Regions from separate parts of the Paenibacillus sp. V4I7 genome, predicted to be linked through region 3. Evidence: riboswitches for the same ligand, from Rfam matches in the RefSeq annotation. Region 3 holds a riboswitch; each other region holds the start of a gene.

Region 1 (2,260 bases), 3.3 Mb from region 3:
ACGAGAAATCCTCGACCAAGGCCATTGAGGGATGAGGGATCTAATGAAAAAAGCCCTGCGAGCGATTTGAAATCGCTCGTCAGGGCTATATGCGGTGAGTTGAGTATGGATTAATGGTTCGGTGTCAGCAATTTATCTTCTAAGGATTGTTTAACCTTCTTGATCGCATCTGTCTCTAATTTGTGGTTTTGGTTAAATTTAGTGCCTGTCAATGCAAGCGCTTCCTTAACCGTCATTTCTACACGAATCAATTCTTCACCTTGCGGGATTTGTACGGAATTGTTGCCCATTTGTATCACTCCTATGTCAACTTTTTGAAGTGGAAACCTTGATTTGATGCACTTTTAATATAACATACCATGTAAGGTTAAGCAAGGGTTATTAAGACCTATTTTAGAAAAAAGAATGTCGGAAACTCAAGTAATCATTTTACTTTTTTCGGCAGCAAGGACGGTGTGTTTGAGCAGCATTGCGATGGTCACCGGGCCTATTCCAGCAGGGACAGGGGTAATTGCGCTGGCCTTTTTGTGACAAGCATCGAAATCGACATCGCCAATATTACCAGCATTATATCCAGCATCTAAAACGACAGCACCTTCCTTTATCCATGCTCCTTGAATAAATGCAGGTTTACCAACGGCTGCAACGACAATATCAGCTAATCCGATGATGAGGGGGAGATTACATGTTTTTGAATGGCAAATGGTTACGGTTGCGTCTCTATTCAGCAGCATAAGTGATACGGGTTTACCTAGAATAGGACTCCGACCAACGATTACCGCGTGCTTGCCTTCAATTGGAATCTGATAATAATCAAGAATAGCTAGAATGGCGGCTGGGGTACAGGATGGAAAGCTGGCCATTCCAAAAGCATTTTGAGCAAAGCCCTGCATGGTAACACCATCCACATCTTTTTCGATCTGAATAGCTTCAAACGCGGCTCTTTCGTCAATATGGTGTGGAACCGGATGCTGCAATAAAATACCATGGATCTGAGGGTCCGCGTTTAATTGTTGGATAACGGCAACAAGCTCCTCTGTTGTCGTTGCTTTATTTAGGTGGATTCGTCTGGAATCAATGCCTAGCTGCTTGCATGCACTGCTTTTCATACGTACATAGGTTTCGGAAGAAGGGTCATCGCCAACAAGTATCGCAGCTAAACATGGCTGGATACCTCTTACAGACAGTTGGTTGATTTTTTCGACTAACGTTTCTTTGATGCTTTTCGCAACGCGTGTACCATCCAAAATCAATTTTTCTGAATTCATTTTACCCTCAACCCTTCATTTGTTTGTAAAAACACAAAGAGGCAAGGGGATGAATCCCCTTACCTCTGCCCAGGCGTACGGCTGTAACATCAATGTGCTTCCTCATGGGTATCCATGCTTCGCCAGTCACACATCAACTTTTAATTGATCTTATCATAATTGCAGGTTATAGAATATGCAACTCTTAGAATGATTTATGGCTGTTGTTGATTGCCTTCGATTAACCATAACAACGAATTTCAACAATCTCTGCCCGTTCCGTCCCATTCGTCGCTTCAACGACCACACGAAGTCGATCCGTCGTCACAGCTTCCGGTAAAAGATGAACATGTTTGCGCGTATGATTATCGAGCCCTTCAGCCACTGTAGTCCAGTCACCGCCGATGAAGGCCTGAAGTTTGTAGTCTTTGACCAGTTCAGGAATGATCTCGAATTCCGTCCGATGATGATGCAAATTAATTAAATCTTCGTTCACGTCATCATTGAAAGTGAGATGTACGCTCTGAATCCGCACAGCCTCCGGCCAACTGACTTCAAGCCATTCTGGCTGGGAGGCATCCAAGCCAGCCGACGACCACAGATGTGGGCCTCCGTAAGGACGCTTATACCCATCGGCGGCTTTATCGGCTGTGAATGCGGATGTAGGAGAGAGCAGACGGAAGCAGATTGGCTTCCGATTGAATGCTTTAGCGCTCCAATCAATGACCGGCTGATGATGATGCATATCACCGAAATCTACGGTGTCTTCTGATGCAGCATCATGTTTGAAGGACAGCACGCCTGTCTGAGGCTTGGCGGATAGATGAACGGAAAGCACCGGGTTGCTTCTGAGAATGATAAAAGCATTCTGAGCGGTTTCAGGACGCCAAGAAAGGGCTGCCTTTACCCACTGCTGAGAACCCTCAGCCACTGCCACTTGAATAGACGTCACCTGTGTGTGTGGGACGTAGTTCTGCGGCTTCCCAGTGCTCCAGAGCTCGACTGTCAGCTCC
Region 2 (2,260 bases), 3.1 Mb from region 3:
CATAGCTTCAAGAACAGCTTGGCTAACGATGTTTTCAGATGCAATAAGCTCAATTTTGTCACGTTGACGGGCAAGTTCAAGGTTCATGGCTGCTACAATTTTAGGATCTTGTTTGCTCAAAAAGTTTGTCATATTAAATTCCTCCTACAGGGTAGTCTTATCTGATAAGTCTTAATTCAATTTGATATCTTAAAAGTTTAACAATCTGCATCGGGTGCGGCTGTTTGATAGAGTTGTTCCGCTTCATCAGGTAGGTATACAGCTCTTGTACCTCCAATCAGCTTAGGCCGGGTAAAAGCCATCGTTACATAGGCATGGCCAATATTACGCACTGGCGGCCTTGCTGGCACAGCAACTGGGCGCAGATGCATCCCGATGAGCGTGCTGCCAATATCGATTCCGGCATGTGCCTGAATCGTCTCGACAACGACCGGCTTCGTGAAATGGCGATACGCATAGGAGGCCATCGAACCTCCGGCCTTTGGCACTGGAATGACTGAGACTGGCTCAAGCTGAGGCGCACGCAATAGCAGCTCTTCCTCAATAACGATTGCACGGTTCAAATGCTCACAGCATTGAAAGGCTAAGTGCAGCCTGAACTCGCGGCTTATGCGCTGCGCCGTTTCGAAGAGCGGCTTAGCCGCATCAAGCGTACCTGAGGTACCGATCCTATGCCCGAGAATTTCACTCGTGCTCGTTCCGATAATCAGAATGTGACCTGATCTTAGATTGCCGACTTTGACCAATTCCCGAAGATTCGTTTCAAAAGCCTCGGCAACATTAGAAAGAATGGAATCTGTCATCATGATCCCTCGTTTCTGGAATTTTCCGTTAGGAAATATGCTATGGATGCAATGTGAAACGGTCTTCGATACTTTGCACTTTGTTAATACGATTCTGGTGGCGAACACCTTGGGAAAACTCGGTTTCGAGCCAGATTTTCACGATTTCCTCCGCTACACCCGGTCCAATAACACGTTCCCCTAGGGCAAGTACGTTCGTATCATTGTGCTCGCGCGTCGCTTTCGCTGAAAATAGATCGTGTACGAGTGCACATCGGATACCCGGAACCTTATTCGCGGCAATCGACATCCCGATACCCGTTCCACAAATCAGAATCCCTTTGTCAGCTTCGCCTGATACCACTTGCTCACAAACTTTAAGCGCATAGTCGGGATAATCGACCGAATCTGCACAGCTGCAGCCGTAATCGACGACTTGGTGACCTAATGACTCAATAAAAGGAATGATAACATCTTTCAAACGATAGCCTGCATGATCCGCACCTAAGGCAATTTTCATGAATAGAACGCTCCTTTGCTTGTTCGAATTCGACCATCCTATTATATCCCAAAGCTCACCAGAAAACGAAAAAAAGAGCGGACACGCTAGAAAACGCGCGTTGCTCTTTTGCCCAGGCGACCGGCCGTATAGCTCAATGCTCCATTGTGGTTACTCCCACTCGTCGCCAGTTACATTGAGTCTTGATTGATACCTCTATTTTATCGCATTCTACCCCATGTGTAAAGATGTATCCGCAATTCGTATATCTGAAACCTGAGTTATTTGGAGTCTTCGTTTCGTGCACGTATTTTCTGAACCAATTTATCTAAACTCCCGCTGATTTCCTCTGCCGTTCGTCGGTAAATCTCTATGGAGCCTCCATACGGGTCAGAAATATCAAAGTCAGGAATCGCATGTTCAAGTTTAAAAATGCGGCTTCTTTCTTCAACAGACACGGCTTGCGAAAGAGCCTGTTTGAGCTGAAGCTCTGTAACGAGCTGCTCCCTTTCCTCAATCGCCTGTAAAATACGAGCATCATCCTCGACGTACTCTTTGAGCGTAAAAGTTTTCTCAATCGCACTCGGAAACCGCTGGATGACCGTGCGTTTATGCCCCATCGTCATAGTCAAAATGAGATCAGCCCAATTCACTTCAGACTCTTGGATCGCCAAAGAACTAATGGACTCCTTGAAGCCCGCTTCCTGTAAAAGCGATGCACTATTTCGGGAAATTGGACCGCCCGTCACCGCGGATACCCCTGCTGAACGAACCTCCGCCGCAAGTCCTTCTTGGTGCACCCTGATACGCAGCAAACCTTCTGCTAATGGACTGCGGCACGTATTTCCTGTACAAACAAATAGAATTCGCAACATGATTCCCTCCTAATCGTAAACATAAGCTAAGACGAAAACTTTCTATACCAATATTGTATCACAGTAAAAACTTGATCCCAAACGTGAGCAAAATAAGTCCGCCA
Region 3 (2,260 bases):
ATTTTGGATGAGATTCCTTCCAGTAATCTGGGGGTTGTGTTTGATCCAGTGAATCTAATGCCACCTACTGCTGTTGAGGCACAAGAAGTTTTCCTGGATCAAGCCTTTGCTGCTTTCGGTGATCGTATCGTCCTTGCCCATCTTAAGGATGTTGTCATTCAGAACAACAAACGGCAAGAGGTACGATCTGGTAAGGGTATTTTCCAAACAAAAACGTTCTTAGAGAAGCTGCACCGGGTAAAACCGGGGATCGACATCTCTTTAGAACAACTTGCGGATGATACGATTGACGAAACCATTCAATACGTAAGAAGCCTTTTGAGTTAAGGAAATTGGCCCCGTTCTCTCTATCATCTGAGGGACTGGGGCTTTCCTATTTGAAATGATGTCTATTTCTTTATATCAGGCTCTGTCATGACTTCATACGCGTTACCCAAATAAGACTGCAGCGCCTTTAACGCCGCAACCCCCACCGCAATATCATCCTCTCCATTTCCTCCACTTACACCGACTCCTCCAATGACACTCCCGTTCACCACAATCGGAAGCCCACCGACGAAAATGGCAAATTTACCCGGCATCATTGCATGAATACCAAATGCCTCACCATGGATGGTTGCTGGGCCACCTGGCTGATTAAACAAATGCGTAGAACGCCTGTGACCGCTAGCTGTAAAAGCCTTAGCTATGGCGATTTCCGGGCTCGTATTGCGAGCGCCATTCATTCTTTCTAACGCAATTAGATACCCGCCATCGTCTACGATACATATCGTTTCGGCTGTATTCGCTTCTATTGCCGCTTGTATGCCTGCTGCGATCATGACTCTCGCTTCCTCTACTTCAAGCTTAAACACCGATTTCATAAGTCATTCCCTCCCAGCTTGTCGGCCATTATGACGTACGCAACAAACGCCTCTTCCATTCATATGGGGACGTGAAAGGTTTATGTCATGGTCGTCACTTGAAAAAAGATATTGAATTTCGGTGCGAGTAATTGTAAGATTATAGAAATCAACCCGATGTGTGACTGGCGTAAACATGGATAACCATGAGGGAGCACATTGCTAACAGCCGTACGCCTGGGCAAAGTATTTGATCCTTAATCAAATGCTTTTTTGTGCTTTTATGACAATTGAAAGGTCAGGTGGCTGTGTATGAAAATGGCATTCGTACTATTCGATGGAATGACCACGTTAGACTTCGCTGGCTTCTTTGAAGCTATCACATGGATGGGCATTTTGGGAGCCAAAGAGAACGTCACTTGGGATTTTTGCTCCAATAAGGAGGAAATTACGGACGACCGAGGCTTAACTGTAAAGGCAAGACATGTCTATCCCGACCTATCAGGATATGATCTCCTGTTTGTACCTGGCGGATTTTCAACGAGAAGCCTTAGATTCGACTCTGCCTTCATCACTTGGCTCCAAACCTCAGCTAAAGTGACTTACAAAGCTTCTGTGTGTACAGGTGCGTTGTTACTAGGTGCAGCCGGATTCTTACATGAAAAAAAGGCAACCACCAATCCTTCCGCTTATGACTTATTGACGCCTTACTGTTCCGAAGTCGTTAAAAAACGAATCGTCAGAGACGGGAATCTTTTTACCGGCGGCGGAGTTTCGGCATCCATTGATTTAGGATTATTCGTCATTGAATCGCTTACGGATTCACATTTCGTACAGCAAGTTCAACAAAAGATGGATTACCCTTACTATCAAGCGGGACAGTTATCAAATGTAAATTTGGAGTAATAAGCTACTCGAGAATATACGGCTTACACTTTGCCTTGGACGAGAGTGTGAAAGAAAAGTGTTTAATTACTCGCTCATCCCTTTCATGTTGTTGCACTTTGTACAACAGGGGGGAACTTTCAAAATAAAATAAGCCCACCCAACACTCATAAAGTGTCTGGATAGGCTTATCTGTATTATTTTTTAGGTTGTTCACGGTTAACACGAACGGGCCTCTCGACCCAATTCTCACGATTCATACGTTGAACCTGATTTATCGGATTCTTAAGATCGATAATCTCGACGGTTTTACCCTCCGCTTGCATGGTGGCCGCTAGCTTTTCCTTATAACCCGTTCCAGCCGCTGGTCCGCCACCTCCGTTGCGTTTACCCTTGTTCCAAACTCTGCCTTTACTCATTTCACCACTCCATTTTTGTTTTAAGTGTAAAGGCATAAGTAGAAAAACGCAAATTTTTGCTGCCAATCATGATCAACTTTATGTCAAAAAGGTGGTTACACGCTCCAAAATCAG

What was found. A riboswitch is a leader RNA that binds a small molecule or an ion and turns the genes downstream of it on or off. The one in region 3 is predicted to bind ZMP and ZTP.
Region 1: linked by a shared signal. The riboswitch ahead of QFZ80_RS04845 (bifunctional 5,10-methylenetetrahydrofolate dehydrogenase/5,10-methenyltetrahydrofolate cyclohydrolase) and the one ahead of QFZ80_RS20245 (DJ-1/PfpI family protein) in region 3 are both predicted to bind ZMP and ZTP.
Region 2: linked by a shared signal. The riboswitch ahead of rpiB (ribose 5-phosphate isomerase B) and the one ahead of QFZ80_RS20245 (DJ-1/PfpI family protein) in region 3 are both predicted to bind ZMP and ZTP.

Annotation. Positions count from the first base shown of each region.
Region 1 covers NZ_JAUSZD010000002.1:801,609-803,868, forward strand. The annotation lists gene QFZ80_RS04840 (hypothetical protein) at 111-290, opposite strand; gene QFZ80_RS04845 (bifunctional 5,10-methylenetetrahydrofolate dehydrogenase/5,10-methenyltetrahydrofolate cyclohydrolase) at 417-1,268, opposite strand; ZMP/ZTP riboswitch at 1,329-1,408, opposite strand; gene QFZ80_RS04850 (FAD-dependent oxidoreductase) at 1,489-2,260, opposite strand, start outside.
Region 2 covers NZ_JAUSZD010000002.1:7,200,735-7,202,994, forward strand. The annotation lists gene QFZ80_RS33670 (serine hydroxymethyltransferase) at 1-132, opposite strand, end outside; gene QFZ80_RS33675 (TIGR01440 family protein) at 198-803, opposite strand; gene rpiB (ribose 5-phosphate isomerase B) at 844-1,302, opposite strand; ZMP/ZTP riboswitch at 1,406-1,486, opposite strand; gene QFZ80_RS33685 (low molecular weight protein arginine phosphatase) at 1,563-2,156, opposite strand; gene QFZ80_RS33690 (manganese efflux pump MntP) at 2,215-2,260, opposite strand, start outside.
Region 3 covers NZ_JAUSZD010000002.1:4,119,218-4,121,477, forward strand. The annotation lists gene QFZ80_RS20235 (sugar phosphate isomerase/epimerase family protein) at 1-327, shown strand, start outside; gene QFZ80_RS20240 (GlcG/HbpS family heme-binding protein) at 390-863, opposite strand; ZMP/ZTP riboswitch at 1,014-1,092, shown strand; gene QFZ80_RS20245 (DJ-1/PfpI family protein) at 1,155-1,748, shown strand; gene QFZ80_RS20250 (hypothetical protein) at 1,925-2,146, opposite strand.